One region of the Pseudomonas sp. rhizo66 genome, then DNA from elsewhere that is predicted to be linked to it. Evidence: predicted binding sites of a transcription regulator. Region 1 holds the regulator's gene; the other holds the start of a gene.
The links. The regulator FliA, encoded in region 1, starts transcription of late flagellar genes. The targets are predictions, from matches to a motif close to CTAAAGTTTNNNNNNNNNNNGCCGNTAA.

Region 1 (8,517 bases):
TTTGTGTGCCAGCACGCTTCAACGCAGCGTCCGGTTGCGCATGGGCGGTCCCGGTGCCCGTGAGGCTGCGGCGCACATCGAGATTGCGCGACACCACCAGCACCACGCGACGGTTCTTCGCGCGGCCTTCAGCGGTGGCGTTATTGGCCACCGGCTGAAATTCACCGTAACCCACCGACGCCAGGCGACCTGGGTTGACGCCCTGCATCGCCAGCATGCGCACGATGCTCGCCGAACGCGCCGAGGACAGCTCCCAGTTGGTCGGGTACTGCGCGGTGCGGATCGGTTGATCGTCGGTGAAACCTTCGACATGGATCGGGTTATCGAACGGTTTGAGGATCGCCGCGACCTTGTCGATGATGTTGAACGCGATATCACTCGGCATCGCATCGCCGCTGCCAAACAACAGGCTGGAATTGAGTTCGATCTCGACCCACAACTCGTTGCCGCGCACGGTCATCTGGTTGGAGCTGATCAAGTCGCCGAACGCGGCGCTGATGTCATCGGCGATGCTTTTCAGCGGATCGCTGGCACCGGCAATACCGGCGTCGACCTGCTCGGCGTCCTTGACCAGCGGCTTGGCCGGGGTCACGGTTTTCGGTCGTTCATCGCCAATCGGGATCGGTTTGAGCGAGCGGTCGGAGTCGGTGAAGACCCCGATCAGCGCTTCGGAAATGACTTTGTACTTGCCTTCGTTGATCGACGAAATCGAGTACATCACCACGAAGAACGCGAACAACAGCGTGATGAAATCCGCGTAGGACACGAGCCAGCGCTCGTGATTGACGTGTTCTTCCTGGTGGCGACGACGAGCCATGAGGTTATTCCCTTAATCCATGAAGCCTTGCAGCTTCAACTCAATGGAGCGAGGGTTTTCACCTTCGGCGATCGACAAGATCCCTTCCAACAACATTTCGCGATAACGCGACTGCCGCAACGCGATTGACTTCAGCTTGGCCGCCACGGGCAATAACACCAGGTTGGCACTGGCCACGCCGTAAATGGTCGCGACGAAGGCCACGGCAATGCCGCTGCCCAATTGCGTCGGATCGGCGAGGTTACCCATCACGTGGATCAGGCCCATCACCGCACCGATGATGCCGATGGTTGGCGCGTAGCCGCCCATGCTTTCAAAGACTTTTGCGGCCTCGATGTCGCGGGCTTCCTGGGTGTAGAAATCCACTTCAAGGATGCTGCGGATCGCTTCCGGCTCAGCACCGTCGACCAGCAATTGCAGGCCTTTGCGCGAGTAGTTGTCGGGTTCGGCATCGGCCACGCCTTCCAGGCCCAGCAGGCCTTCCTTGCGCGCGGTGAGGCTCCAGTTGACGACGCGATCGATGCCGCCGGCCAGATCGACCCGTGGCGGAAACAGAATCCAGGCGAGGATCTGCATGGCGCGCTTGAACGCGCTCATCGGCGATTGCAGCAGTGCGGCACCGATGGTGCCGCCCAGTACGATCAGCGCCGCCGGGCCGTTGGCCAGCGCACCGAGATGTCCACCTTCCAGGTAGTTGCCGCCGATGATGGCGACGAACGCCATGATGATCCCGATAAGGCTTAGAACATCCATCAGAGGCACGCCTCGACAATGTGCTTGCCGATGTCGTCGAGGCTGTACACCGCGTCGGCGAGGTCGGCTTTGACGATGGCCATCGGCATGCCGTAGATCACGCAGCTGGCCTCATCTTGCGCCCACACCGCGCTGCCGCCCTGCTTGAGCAGACGCGCGCCTTCACGGCCGTCGGCGCCCATGCCGGTCAGCACTACCGCCAGAACTTTGTCGCCGTAGGATTTCGCCGCCGAACCGAAGGTGATGTCCACGCACGGCTTGTAGTTCAGGCGCTCGTCACCCGGGAGGATTTTCACCGCGCCACGGCCGTCGATCATCATTTGCTTGCCACCCGGTGCCAGCAGCGCCAGGCCCGGACGCAGGATGTCGCCATCCTCGGCTTCCTTGACGCTGATGCGGCAGAGCTTGTCGAGGCGTTCGGCGAAGGCCTTGGTGAACGCTGCCGGCATGTGCTGGATCAGCACGATCGGCGCCGGGAAGTTCGCCGGCAACTGGGTCAGCACACGTTGCAGGGCCACCGGGCCGCCGGTCGATGTCCCGATGGCAACCAGTTTGTAGGCCTTGCGTTTCGGTGCTGGCGACGAAGCACTGGCCGCCGGCGCGCGAGTCGGTGCCGGCGCAGGGGCCGGACGTGCCGGCGCGCTGGCGCTGTGGCTGCTGAAGCTCGACGCTGCCGGAGCAGGCGTCGGGGCTGGCGCAGCCACAGGCGCAGGCGCGCTGTAGGCACTGAAGCGACGGTTGCTGCGCGAGATGCTGTGGACCTTCTCGCACAGCAGTTGCTTGACCTTCTCCGGATTACGCGAGATGTCTTCGAAATTCTTCGGCAGGAAATCCACCGCACCAGCATCCAGCGCATCGAGGGTGACCCGAGCGCCTTCGTGCGTCAGCGAGGAGAACATCAACACCGGGGTCGGGCAGCGCTGCATGATGTGCCGCACTGCCGTGATGCCGTCCATCATCGGCATCTCGTAGTCCATGGTGATCACGTCCGGCTTGAGCGCCAGAGCCTGATCGATCGCCTCTTTACCGTTGGTGGCGGTGCCGACCACCTGGATGCTCGGATCCGCTGAAAGAATTTCCGAGACGCGGCGGCGGAAAAAACCTGAATCGTCCACCACCAGGACTTTGACTGCCATAAACACTCCATTAGGTGCAGCGGGACGTTGTCGCCCCGCCACCCCGGATTCAAATACGCTTCGTGGCGTAACGCTTGAGCATGCTTGGAACATCGAGAATCAGCGCGATGCGGCCGTCACCAGTGATGGTGGCGCCGGACATGCCCGGAGTGCCCTGCAGCATTTTGCCCAATGGCTTGATGACCACTTCTTCCTGGCCGACCAGTTGATCGACGACGAAGCCGATCCGCTGAGTGCCCACCGAAAGGATCACCACATGGCCTTCACGCTGCTCTTCGTGAGCGGCGGAGCTGACCAGCCAGCGCTTGAGGTAGAACAATGGCAAGGCCTTGTCCCGCACGATCACCACTTCCTGACCGTCGACGACGTTGGTGGTCGACAGGTCGAGGTGGAAGATTTCGTTGACGTTGACCAACGGGAACGCAAACGCCTGATTGCCGAGCATCACCATCAGGGTTGGCATGATCGCGAGGGTCAGCGGCACCTTGATGACGATCTTCGAGCCCTGGCCCTTGGTCGAGTAAATGTTGATCGAACCGTTGAGCTGGGAAATCTTGGTCTTCACCACGTCCATGCCGACACCGCGGCCGGACACGTCGGAGATCTCGGTCTTGGTCGAGAAACCCGGGGCGAAAATCAGGTTGTAGCACTCGGTATCGCTGAGGCGATCGGCCGCGTCCTTGTCCATCACACCGCGTTTTACCGCGATCGAACGCAGGACGTTCGGATCCATGCCTTTACCGTCATCGGAGATCGACAGCAGGATGTGGTCGCCTTCCTGCTCGGCGGCCAGGACAACACGACCGCCACGGGCCTTGCCCGAGGCTTCGCGTTCTTCCGGCGACTCGATGCCGTGGTCGACGGCGTTGCGCACCAAGTGGACCAGCGGGTCGGCCAGGGCCTCGACAAGGTTTTTGTCGAGGTCGGTTTCTTCACCCACCAGTTCCAGGTTGATCTCTTTCTTGAGCTGACGTGCCAGGTCGCGAACCAGACGCGGGAAGCGCCCGAAGACCTTCTTGATCGGCTGCATCCGGGTCTTCATCACCGCGGTCTGCAAGTCTGCCGTGACCACGTCGAGGTTCGACACGGCCTTGGACATGGCTTCGTCGCCGCTGTTGAGGCCCAGGCGTACCAGACGGTTACGCACCAGCACCAACTCGCCAACCATGTTCATGATTTCGTCGAGACGCGCGGTGTCGACCCGCACGGTGGTCTCGGCTTCGCTAGCCGGTTTTTCCGGTGGCGGCGCAGCGGCGGCACGGGCCGGAGCCGGTGCAGCAGCGGCAGCCGGTTTTGGCGTTTCGGCTTTCGGCTCAGGCTTGGGCGCGGCTTTCGGCGCAGCAGCCGGAGCGGCCGCAGCCTTGGCCGCAGGCGCAGCCACCGTCGAAGCGGCGCCGGCAGGCGCGGCACCAACGTCAGTGAACTTGCCTTTGCCGTGCAATTCGTCGAGCAGCGATTCGAACTCGTGATCGCTGATCAGATCGCTGCCGGCCGCCGCAGCGGTCGGTGCGGCTGGCGCAGCCGGTGCCGAGGCAATCGCCGACTCCAGCGCTTCAACGGCAAAGTTGCCCTTGCCATGCAGTTGATCGAGCAGGGCTTCGAATTCGTCGTCGGTGATGTCCGAGCTGTCGCCCGCCGCAGGCGCTGCCGGCGCCGCAGCAGTCGGTGCCACGGCATCCGCCGCGAACTGGCCTTTGCCGTGCAACTGATCGAGCAACGACTCGAACTCGGCATCGGTGATTTCATCGCTCGCAGCTTCAGCAGCCGTTTGCACAGGGGCAGCAACGGCCGGGGCTTCGGCTTCAGCCTTGACGGCGTTCAGCGAGTCCAGCAGCTGTTCAAATTCGTTATCGGTGATGTCGCCCGACGCGTCGCCTTCGACGACCAGTTCTTCGATCATCTCGGCCACTGGCGAAGCCGGGGCTTCGTCCGCCGATTGCGGTTCGGCCAGGCGCGCCAGGGCGGCCAGCAGTTCCGGGGTGGCGGCGGTGATCGGCGCACGCTCGCGGACTTCGCTGAACATGCTGTTCACCGCGTCCAGTGCTTCGAGGACAACGTCCATCAGTTCTGCATCAACGCGACGCTCACCCTTGCGCAGGATGTCGAACACGTTTTCGGCGATGTGACAGCACTCCACCAGCTCGTTGAGCTGAAGGAAGCCGGCGCCCCCTTTTACAGTGTGGAAACCGCGAAAAATTGCGTTGAGCAGATCTGCGTCATCCGGACGGCTTTCCAGCTCGACCAGTTGTTCGGACAGTTGCTCAAGAATCTCGCCGGCCTCAACCAGGAAATCCTGAAGGATCTCTTCATCGGCGCCGAAGCTCATTAATGGGGTGCTCCTACAGGTCTAAAAACCCAAAAAACCTAAAATTCCAAAACACTAGAATCCGAGGCTGGATAACAAATCGTCCACATCGTCCTGACCGGACACAACGTCTTCTCGTTTATCGGCATGAATCTGCGGACCTTCACCCTGCGAGAGATGTTTTTGTGGATCTTTTTCTGCAAGCATCGCGGCGCGGTCATGTTCGATGCCCGCAAAGCGGTCGACTTGACTGGCCATGAGCACGAGTTTGAGCAAATTGCTTTCGACTTCGGTGACCAGTTGGGTCACCCGCTTGATCACCTGACCGGTCAGGTCCTGGTAATCCTGGGCCAGCAGGATGTCGTTGAGATTGCTCGACACTGCACGGTTGTCCGTGCTGCTGCGTGACAGAAAACCGTCGACCCGGCGCGCCAGTTCACGGAACTCCTCAGCCCCGACCTCGCGACGCATGAAACGCCCCCAATCGGCGCTCAAGGTCTGCGCTTCATCAGCCAGACTGTTGACCACCGGCGTGGCGCTTTCCACCAGATCCATGGTGCGGTTGGCCGCGGCTTCCGTCAGCTTGACCACATAGCCCAGGCGTTCAGTGGCGTCGGTGATTTGCGACACTTCCTCGGCCTGTGGCATGTGCGGATCGATCTGGAAGTTGACGATCGCACTGTGCAGTTCACGTGTGAGCTTGCCCACTTCCTGGTACAGGCCGCGGTCACGGGTCTGATTGAGCTCATGGATCAGTTGCACAGCGTCGCCGAACCTGCCTTTTTCAAGGCTTTCGACCAGTTCGACCGCGTGTTTTTTCAGGGTCGATTCGAAATCGCCCTGTGAAGATTCGTTATGCTCCATAGCTCCCCCGCGCGTTCATCAGCCGATGCGTTCGAAAATCTTCTCGATTTTGTCTTTCAACGCCTGAGCCGTGAAAGGTTTGACTACGTAGCCGTTTACACCGGCCTGGGCGGCTTCAATGATCTGCTCGCGCTTGGCTTCAGCCGTGACCATCAGGACTGGCAGGTGCTTGAGTTTTTCATCGGCACGCACATGGCGCAGCAGGTCGATACCGGTCATGCCCGGCATGTTCCAGTCCGTTACCAGAAAGTCGATGCTGCCGCTGTTGAGCACTGGAATGGCAGTGGTGCCATCGTCAGCCTCGACGGTGTTGGTGAACCCAAGATCACGCAGCAGGTTCTTGATGATCCGCCGCATCGTTGAGAAGTCATCAACGATGAGGATTTTCATGTCTTTGTTCAATTCGACCTCCAAGCAGTCTTAAACGCGCCCAGCACCTGGACGCGCCACTTCAATCAATCGGCGCAGCACTCGAAGACTGTCTGGAGCACAACAGAGCAAGACCGGTGCCGTTCATCACCGCACCAGCCTCGTTCGCAGTGTCCCCACACTGCCTTCAGCGCGCTCGCCACTCCCCCAAACGCCCCCGCAAACGGGCCGCGCACTGGCTGTGTAACTGGCTGACCCGCGATTCACTGACGCCAAGGACTTCACCGATCTCCTTGAGGTTCAGCTCTTCGTCGTAGTACAGCGCCAACACCAGTCGCTCACGCTCCGGCAAATTGGCAATCGCGTCCGCCAGCGCTGCCTGGAAGCGTTCATCTTCCAGATCGCGTGACGGCTCCATATGAGCACTCGCGCCATCCTCGTGCAGCCCTTCGTGTTCGCCGTCCTGCAACAGGTCGTCGAAACTGAACAGGCGACTGCCCAAGGTGTCATTCAAAATCCCGTAGTAATCGTCGAGACTCAATTGGAGTTCGGCCGCAACCTCGTGATCTTTAGCATCACGGCCGGTTTTAGCTTCAATTGAGCGAATTGCGTCGCTGACCATACGGGTATTGCGGTGAACCGAGCGTGGCGCCCAATCCCCTTTGCGCACTTCGTCGAGCATCGCGCCGCGGATTCGTATGCCCGCGTACGTTTCGAAACTGGCGCCTTTGCTGGCGTCATATTTGGTCGAGACTTCGAGCAGGCCGATCATCCCGGCCTGGATCAGGTCTTCGACCTGCACACTCGCCGGCAAGCGTGCCAGCAAGTGGTAGGCAATGCGTTTGACCAGTGGCGCGTAACGCTCGATCAGCTCGTACTGCGCGTCACGTGCCGACTTCTTGTAGTAGTTCATACCGCTTGCGGTCATAGCACGGGCCCTGCCGTTTGCTGCACGAGGCGCTCGACGAAAAACTCAAGGTGGCCACGCGGGTTGGCGGGCAGCGGCCAGGTATCGACCTTCTGCGCAATCGCCTTGAACGCCAGCGCGCACTTGGAACGCGGAAAGGCTTCGTACACCGCGCGCTGCTTCTGCACCGCTTTACGCACGCTTTCGTCGTAAGGCACGGCGCCGACGTATTGTAGGGCCACGTCAAGGAAGCGATCCGTGACCTTGGTCAACTTGGCGAACAGGTTGCGCCCTTCCTGCGGGCTCTGCGCCATGTTGGCGAGGACGCGGAAGCGGTTCATGCCGTAATCGCGGTTGAGCAATTTGATCAGCGCGTAGGCGTCGGTAATGGAAGTCGGCTCATCGCAGACCACCAGCAACACTTCTTGCGCGGCGCGCACAAAACTGACTACCGAGTCACCAATACCCGCAGCGGTGTCGATCACCAATACGTCGAGATTGTCGCCGATGTCGCTGAACGCCTGAATCAGGCCGGCATGTTGCGCCGGGCTCAGGTGCACCATGCTTTGCGTGCCGGACGCCGCCGGCACGATGCGGATGCCACCGGGGCCTTGCAACAGCACGTCGCGCAACTCGCAACGGCCTTCGATGACGTCGGCCAGCGTGCGTTTAGGGGTCAGCCCCAACAATACGTCAACGTTCGCCAGACCGAGGTCGGCGTCCAGCAGCATGACCCGACGGCCAAGCTCTGCCAGCGCCAGCGACAAGTTCACTGACACGTTAGTCTTGCCGACGCCACCTTTGCCGCCGGTCACCGCGATCACCTGTACGGGATGCATGCTGCCCATGTTATTTCTTTACCTTGTCTTGCATAGACGGAGGCCACATTACTGGCTGCGCGTTCCCGATCGGAACAATGCATGGCAGACCATCGATGTAGGTACAAAAACTGTTCATGAATACCTCAGCCTACCTGCTTGGTCGGGCTGTGATAGATATCAGCGAACATGTCAGCCATGGCTTCTTCGCTGGGTTCTTCCTGCATTTGCACGCTGACGGCGCGGCTGACCAGTTGATGACGGCGCGGCAGATGCAGATCATCCGGAATCCGTGGGCCATCGGTCAGGTACGCGACCGGCAATTCATGACTGATCGCCAGGCTCAACACTTCGCCAAGGCTGGCCGTTTCATCCAGTTTAGTCAGGATGCAGCCGGCAAGCCCGCAACGCTTGTAACTGTGATAAGCGGCGGTTAGAACCTGTTTCTGGCTGGTGGTTGCCAAGACCAGATAATTTTTTGCACGAATGCCGCGCCCGGCCAGACTTTCGAGCTGCATGCGCAGGGCTGGATCGCTGGCTTGCAGGCC
Region 2 (6,925 bases), on a different contig from region 1:
CGACGGCCTCTGGGTCGGTGCGCTGATGGCGGCCAACTATTTCGGCCTGGTGCTGGGCGGCAAGATCGGTCACCGATTGATCGCCCGGGTCGGGCACATCCGTGCTTATTCGGCCTGTGCCGGGATCGTCGGGGCGGCGGTGCTTGGCCATGGTCTGGTCGATTGGCTGCCGGCGTGGCTGGTGCTGCGGACCATCGTCGGTCTGGGCATGATGTGCCAGTACATGGTGATCGAGAGCTGGCTCAACGAGCAGGCGGACGCCAATCAGCGTGGCCTGGTGTTCAGCGGATACATGATCGCTTCGTACCTGGGCCTGGTGCTCGGCCAACTGATTCTGGTCATGCATCCGGGCCTGGGGCTGGAACTGCTGATGCTGGTCGCGCTGTGCTTTGCGCTGTGTCTGGTGCCGGTGGCGTTGACTCGACGGATTCACCCGGCGCCCCTGCATCCGGCGCCCATGGAGCCACGCTTCTTTATCAAGCGCGTGCCGCAGTCGTTGAGTACGGTGCTGGGAGCCGGTTTGATCATCGGTTCGTTCTATGGTCTGGCGCCGCTGTATGCCTCGCAGCAGGGGTTGTCGACCGAGCAGGTCGGTTTGTTCATGGGTAGCTGCATCTTCGCCGGGTTGCTGGTGCAGTGGCCGTTGGGCTGGTTGTCCGATCGTTACGACCGGGCGCTGCTGATTCGCTGTTTTGCCGGGTTCCTGGCGGTGGCGGCGTTGCCGTTGGCGATTCTGCCGCAGGTGCCGCTGGAGGTTTTGTTTGTTGTCGGGTTCATGTGCTCACTGGTGCAGTTCTGTCTGTATCCGCTGGCGGTAGCGTTTTCCAACGACCACGTCGAAGGCGATCGTCGCGTTTCGCTGACGGCGATGCTGCTGGTGACCTACGGGGTTGGCGCGAGCATCGGGCCGTTGTTGGCAGGTGTGCTGATGAAGTTGTTTGGCAGCCAGAGCCTGTATGCGTTCTTCAGCTTCTTCGCGCTGGTGCTGGTGTGGCGGATCCGGCCGAAAGCGGTGACCAATCTGCATCAGGTCGACGATGCGCCGCTGCATCACGTGGCCATGCCCGACAGCATGTCCAGCTCACCGCTGGTGGCGGCCCTCGATCCTCGGGTAGACGAGCAGGTGGTGCAGGAGCAGATGGTGCAGGACCCTGTGCAAACGCCGGCGACTCCCGAGCCTGAACCCGAGCCTCAGCCAGAGCCTGCGGCAGAAGTCGAGCCGGATAGCGGCGATGACAAACCTGCGCCCGATCTCAGCGGCGGCAGACCCTGAACTGAACAAAAACCACGCGCATAAAAAAGGGCAGTCCCCTCAAGGACTGCCCTTTTTATTGGCCGCAACGAATCAGAGATCGTCTTTGTCGAAACGGCGTGCTTCACGTTGCAGCTGATACACGAAACGCTCAACGTTGCGCGCAGCCTGACCACTGATGTTGTGGAAGCGCAGGCCGGCAAAAGTGATGTTGAGTTTTTCTTCGAAGTGCAGGTAGCGCAGTTCGACGGAGGTCGGCTGATTGCCGAACAGCGGCGGGGCGATCAGGCGGTCATAGACCTGGCCCAGTTGCAGGCGGTCAGTGATATCGCCTTCGAAGCGCAGCTTGCAACCGGTCGCGGAGATATCCAGCAGTTTGCCGTTGATTGGCGCCTTGAGCTTTTCGCCGCCCAGTTCAACACTGACCAGATCGGTCAGTTTCAGCGCGGCGCGGAAGGCATTGCGGCGCTGGTGGTAAACCACTTCGGTCGGCAGAGCGCCGGTGTAGAAACGATCGCCCTCGGATTCTTCGATATTCAGCGTGCCTGTGCATTCCCAGGCAATCCGCACGCCGTCATGAAAACCTTCAACCTTGAACGGCTCCCCGGCCTGCAGAAAGCGTTCGCCATCACGCGGGATCATCTCGTCCAGTGCGATCGAAGCGCTGTCGCGGTCGACTTTGATCAGGTAGCTCTGGAAGCGCTGGCTGCGCTCATGGAAGGTGATGATCAGCGGATCGTGGCTTTCTTGCAGCTGGCGCAGGTTGCTGGAGATTTCCAGTGGCGTGGTGAGCACCTTAGGGGGCTGCGGAGCATCATCCGCGCTGAGGGCGTTGGACACGGTTTATCAATCTCCAGACAAAATATGACTACTAGCCAGCATTTTGCCAGCATGTTTCGCGGGTAGATAGTGCTGGCGCATCAACGGCTCATGCCTGGCTGAGCGGACGCGGTGTGGCGGGTTTGGCAAATGTACCGCTGGCGTTATAAAGCGCTGGCGCTTCACCACCGGTGAGGATCTTCAGCTGATTGGCCGTGGCGATCTGCTGGATCTGGATCGACTGGCCATTCTTGAGGTTGGCGGCCTGGCATTGAGCGATCAGATCGGTCAATGCGTCGCCTTGCGTCAACAACTGTTCGCCAATGCTCGACTGGCTTGCCAGTTGCTCAAGACCTGAACGATCAGTCGGCAGGTTGAGGCTGGCGAGGATTTCACTGCGCTTGCGGCCATGCTGTTCAAGCAGAATGATCAATGCCTGTTTGTGCGCCAGAATTTCTTCCAGCAACGGCATGTCGCGACCGTGCAACGCGAGGGATTCGGTTTGCAACAACTCCAGCAATTGTTGAGCTGGAGCAAAGTCGTCGTTGATCAATTGCAATAAATTAGTGTCGTGCATGGCTGGCCTTGGGTTTTAAGCGTCCAAAAGCCTGGCGCCGGCAAAAGCCTAGCGCTGGGCTTCGAAGTTGAGCAGTTTGCTGGCTACACGGTTGCTGTCGACTTTATAGCTGCCATCGGCAATCGCGGCTTTCAACTCGGCCACACGGGCTTTGTCGACAGCAGGTTGATCGCGCAGCTTGTCAGTGACCTTCTGCAACTGTTGAGCCTCATTGCTGAGGTGTACCGATTCCCCGCTTTTTGCGGTACTGGCCGTTTCGGCCTGGGTATTCAGCGGCGCGGAGGTGCCGGTTTCGGCGGTTTCCTTGGCGTTGCTGGTACGTGTACTGCCCGTAAGTGACGAGGAGCTGTTCAAACGGCTGAAATCGATGACCATGATAAAAACCTCTGGGAATTTGGACGCTTGCCATGTTTTCGGCCATCCCCTGGAAAACTTTAGGCACATTTACAATGAGCCTTGCATGCGCCGGCGCGTGTCCTGCTGCGGCACAGTTTAGGGAACAGCCGGGGTCAGCGCCAGTTTTCTACATCGCCACTTCCACTTGGCCCGGCGCGGTGACTTGCGCCTTGATGACCCGTTGCGAGTTGAGGTTTTTCACCCGGATCTGCTCTTTCAGACCGCCATTGGCCAGCGCTTCCCCGGGCATGCGCACAGCGAGTGTGCCGCTGCGGGCAGTAATGACCACTTGATCGCCCTTGCGAATGACTTCTGCTTGTTCCAGATGAACCAGGGTAATGACCTGATCGGCTACCGTTGGTCGGGTTAATTTCTGCCCGATCGCTTCGTCAACGGAGGTCAGGAAACCCTGATTGATCTGACTGATGTCGCGTTCACGCAAGGTCACATCCTGCGGCTCGATAATCCCGGCCCGTTTGAGCGGGCGCGTGGTGGTCACAATCTCGCGAAACAGGCGGACTTGAGCGGGCACGAACACGGTCCAGGGCGAGGCCCCCTCGCAGCGGACCTTGACGGTAACCCGGCCCAGCGGACGTGCCGGACTCTCCAAAGTCGCTGTCAATTCCTTGTCGCACATAGGCATGCGCATACGTGGATCAAGCTGGTTTACTTCGATTTCGTAGCGGCCTTCCGTTTGACTGCTAGCCAGATAGTCTTCTACGGTGAACTCAAGAAAGCCCTGAGTGACGCCGATAAGCATGTCAGGCAAGGTAACCGCATCAGCAATGGCAGGGCTGCCAGCGAAAAAGCAGCAAATGGCGGACATCGCGCAAAGCCCTCTGCGGAGGGGCGATGTCAGGCGTCGAAAAAATGTCGTTTGAGCGTTCATACGAGTTAAAAAGCAAGCGCCGTGCCGTTTAGCAATGAATGTGCGTCGCAACAACACTTGGCGTTGGTGTAGGAGTCTGGGCATGGCTGGTGTAATGGATTCGGTGAACCAGCGCACGCAACTGGTGGGGCAGAATCGCCTGGAGCTGTTGTTGTTCCGTCTTGACGGTCAGCAGCTCTACGGAATCAACGTGTTCAAGGTGCGGGAAGTGTTGCAGTGCCCGTCACTGACGTTGATGCCCAAGTCCAGTCCTGTCGTGTGCGGGGTGGCAAATATCCGGGGGGCGACCATTCCGATCCTTGATCTGGCAATGGCCACCGGTTCCGGAGCGTTGAAGGACAAGAACAACCCGTTCGTGATCATCACGGAGTACAACACCAAGACCCAGGGTTTCCTGGTTCGCTCGGTGGAGCGCATCGTCAACATGAACTGGGAAGAGATTCATCCACCACCCAAGGGCACGGGGCGCGATCATTACCTGACCGCTGTGACTCGGGTGGACAATCAGTTAGTCGAAATCATCGACGTCGAGAAAGTGCTGGCCGAAGTTGCGCCGACACCGGAAGCGATTTCGGTGGGCGTGGTCGATGTCGAGACCCAGACCAAGGCACTCTCGTTGCGTGTCTTGACGGTCGATGACTCGTCAGTGGCGCGCAAGCAGGTCACGCGTTGCCTGCAGACGGTCGGCGTTGAAGTAGTAGCGCTGAACGACGGCAAGCAGGCGCTGGATTACCTGCGCAAGCTGGTCGATGAGGGCAAGAAGCCGGAAGAAGAGTTCCTGATGATGATTTCCGACATCGAGATGCCGGAGATGGACGGGTACACACTGACGGCCGAGATCCGCGCTGACCCGCGCATGCAAAAGCTTCACATCATCCTGCATACTTCGTTGTCCGGGGTATTCAATCAGGCGATGGTCAAGAAAGTCGGTGCCGATGACTTCCTGGCCAAGTTCCGTCCTGATGACCTGGCATCCCGGGTAGTCGACCGGATCAAAGCAGCAGATATCAGCTAGGGGCGTTTTGCTCCTGGCGGTCAACACGATTTAAGAGGCGGCATCATTGTCTACGGGTAATTTGGATTTCGAACAGTTCCGGGTCTTCCTGGAAAAAGCCTGTGGCATTTTGCTCGGTGAAAACAAGCAGTACCTGGTCTCGAGCCGTCTCAACAAACTGATGGAGCAGCAAGGCATCAAGTCTCTGGGTGAGCTGGTTCAGCGCATCCAGACCCAGCCGCGCAGCGGTTTGCGCGAACAGGTGGTCGATGCCATGACGACCAACGAAACCCTCTGGTTTCGGGATACCTATCCGTTTGAAGTCTTGAAGAACAAGGTGCTGCCTGAAGCGATCAAGGCCAGCCCCAACCAGCGCCTGCGGATCTGGTCGGCAGCCTGCTCGTCGGGTCAGGAGCCTTACTCGCTGTCGATGTCGATCGACGAATTCGAGCGCAGCAACCTCGGCCAGTTGAAGATGGGCGTGCAGATCGTTGCCACGGACCTGTCCGGCAGCATGCTGACCAACTGCAAGACCGGTGAGTACGACAGCCTGGCCATTGGTCGCGGTTTGTCCGCCGATCGTTTGCAGCGGTACTTTGATCCGAAAGGGCCGGGCCGCTGGGTGATCAAGGCGCCGATCAAGAACCGGGTGGAGTTCCGTTCGTTCAACCTGCTCGACAGCTATGCCGCGCTGGGCAAGTTCGACATCGTGTTCTGCCGCAACGTGTTGATCTACTTCTCTGCCGAAGTGAAGAAAGACATCCTGTTGCGCATTCACAGCACGTTGAAGCCGGGCGGGTATCTGTTCCTTGGCGCTTCTGAAGCGCTGAACGGTTTGCCGGATCATTACCAAATGGTTCAGTGCAGCCCGGGGATCATTTACCAGGCGAAGTGAAGCATATGGCAAAAGAAGGGAGCCCTCAGGGGCTCCTTTTTTTTGCCGCATGCTTCACGTAGGAGCTGCCGAAGGCTGCGATCTTTTGATTTTGTTTTTCAAGATCTAGATCAAAAGATCGCAGCCTTCGGCAGCTCCTACAGGGAGGGCTGTTAACAGGGCGAAGCGGCAGAAAAGCGGCATCCGGCGGTAACCGGTTGCCGCTTTTCTGGCATTGCCGCTTTGCCGACTCCCGGCAAAGCCCCGGTTTACGCGGCTTTCACAGTTTGGCACGACGCTTGCTAAAGCTCAGTTACGAAAAACCGGTCACCTGAAGGTTCCCGACATGAGCATCAGCTTCGATAAAGCGCTCGGCATTCACGAAAAGGCATTGGGCTTCCGCGCTCAGCGTGCCGAAGTGCTGGCCAACAACATCGCCAACGCCGACACCCCGAACTACAAGGCTCGGGATCTGGACTTCTCCAAAGTGCTTGAAGCACAGACCCAGAAAAACGCCAACGGCACTATCGCCCTGAACATGACCAACAGCCGTCACATCGAAGCTGAAGGCCTGGGCAACGGCGACGAATCGCTGATGTATCGCACGCCGATGCAACCTTCGATCGACCAGAACACCGTGGACGCTCAACTGGAACAGTCGAACTACGCGGAAAACGCCGTCGGCTTCCAGGCCAGCTTCACCCTGCTCAACAGCAAATTCAAAGGGCTGGTGTCAGCCCTGCGCGGAGAGTAATCCATGTCCCTGTCCAGCGTTTTCAACATTGCCGGCAGCGGCATGAGCGCACAGACCACGCGTCTGAACACCGTGGCCTCGAACATCGCCAACGCCGAAACCGTCTCGTCGAGCATCGACCAGACCTATCGCGCCCGTCACCCGGTGTTCGCCACCATGTTCCAGGGCGGCCAGAACAGCGGCAGCAATTCGCTGTTCCAGAGCCAGGACGCGGCCGGTCAAGGCGTACAGGTGCTCGGTGTGGTCGAGGACCAGAGCAACCTCGAAGCGCGCTACGAGCCGAACCATCCGGCGGCCGACGCCAAAGGCTACGTCTACTACCCGAACGTCAACGTGGTGGAAGAAATGGCTGACATGATTTCCGCGAGCC

Region 2: the regulator FliA is predicted to act here: its motif matches at 3,059-3,086, upstream of flgM (flagellar biosynthesis anti-sigma factor FlgM).

The regions. Positions count from the first base shown of each region.
Region 1 covers NZ_JAUJWZ010000019.1:36,911-45,427, forward strand. Annotated here, with positions in the region: gene motD (flagellar motor protein MotD) at 1-817, opposite strand, end outside; gene QZR14_RS21660 (flagellar motor protein) at 830-1,570, opposite strand; gene QZR14_RS21665 (protein-glutamate methylesterase/protein-glutamine glutaminase) at 1,570-2,706, opposite strand; gene QZR14_RS21670 (chemotaxis protein CheA) at 2,756-5,032, opposite strand; gene QZR14_RS21675 (protein phosphatase CheZ) at 5,087-5,875, opposite strand; gene QZR14_RS21680 (chemotaxis response regulator CheY) at 5,894-6,265, opposite strand; gene fliA (RNA polymerase sigma factor FliA) at 6,432-7,172, opposite strand; gene fleN (flagellar synthesis regulator FleN) at 7,169-7,999, opposite strand; gene flhF (flagellar biosynthesis protein FlhF) at 8,116-8,517, opposite strand, start outside.
Region 2 covers NZ_JAUJWZ010000025.1:68,942-75,866, reverse strand. Annotated here, with positions in the region: gene QZR14_RS25100 (MFS transporter) at 1-1,273, shown strand, start outside; gene QZR14_RS25095 (flagellar brake protein) at 1,346-2,092, opposite strand; gene QZR14_RS25090 (flagella synthesis protein FlgN) at 2,181-2,648, opposite strand; gene flgM (flagellar biosynthesis anti-sigma factor FlgM) at 2,697-3,023, opposite strand; gene flgA (flagellar basal body P-ring formation chaperone FlgA) at 3,172-3,933, opposite strand; gene QZR14_RS25075 (chemotaxis protein CheV) at 4,016-4,948, shown strand; gene cheR (protein-glutamate O-methyltransferase CheR) at 4,995-5,822, shown strand; gene flgB (flagellar basal body rod protein FlgB) at 6,148-6,555, shown strand; gene flgC (flagellar basal body rod protein FlgC) at 6,559-6,925, shown strand, end outside.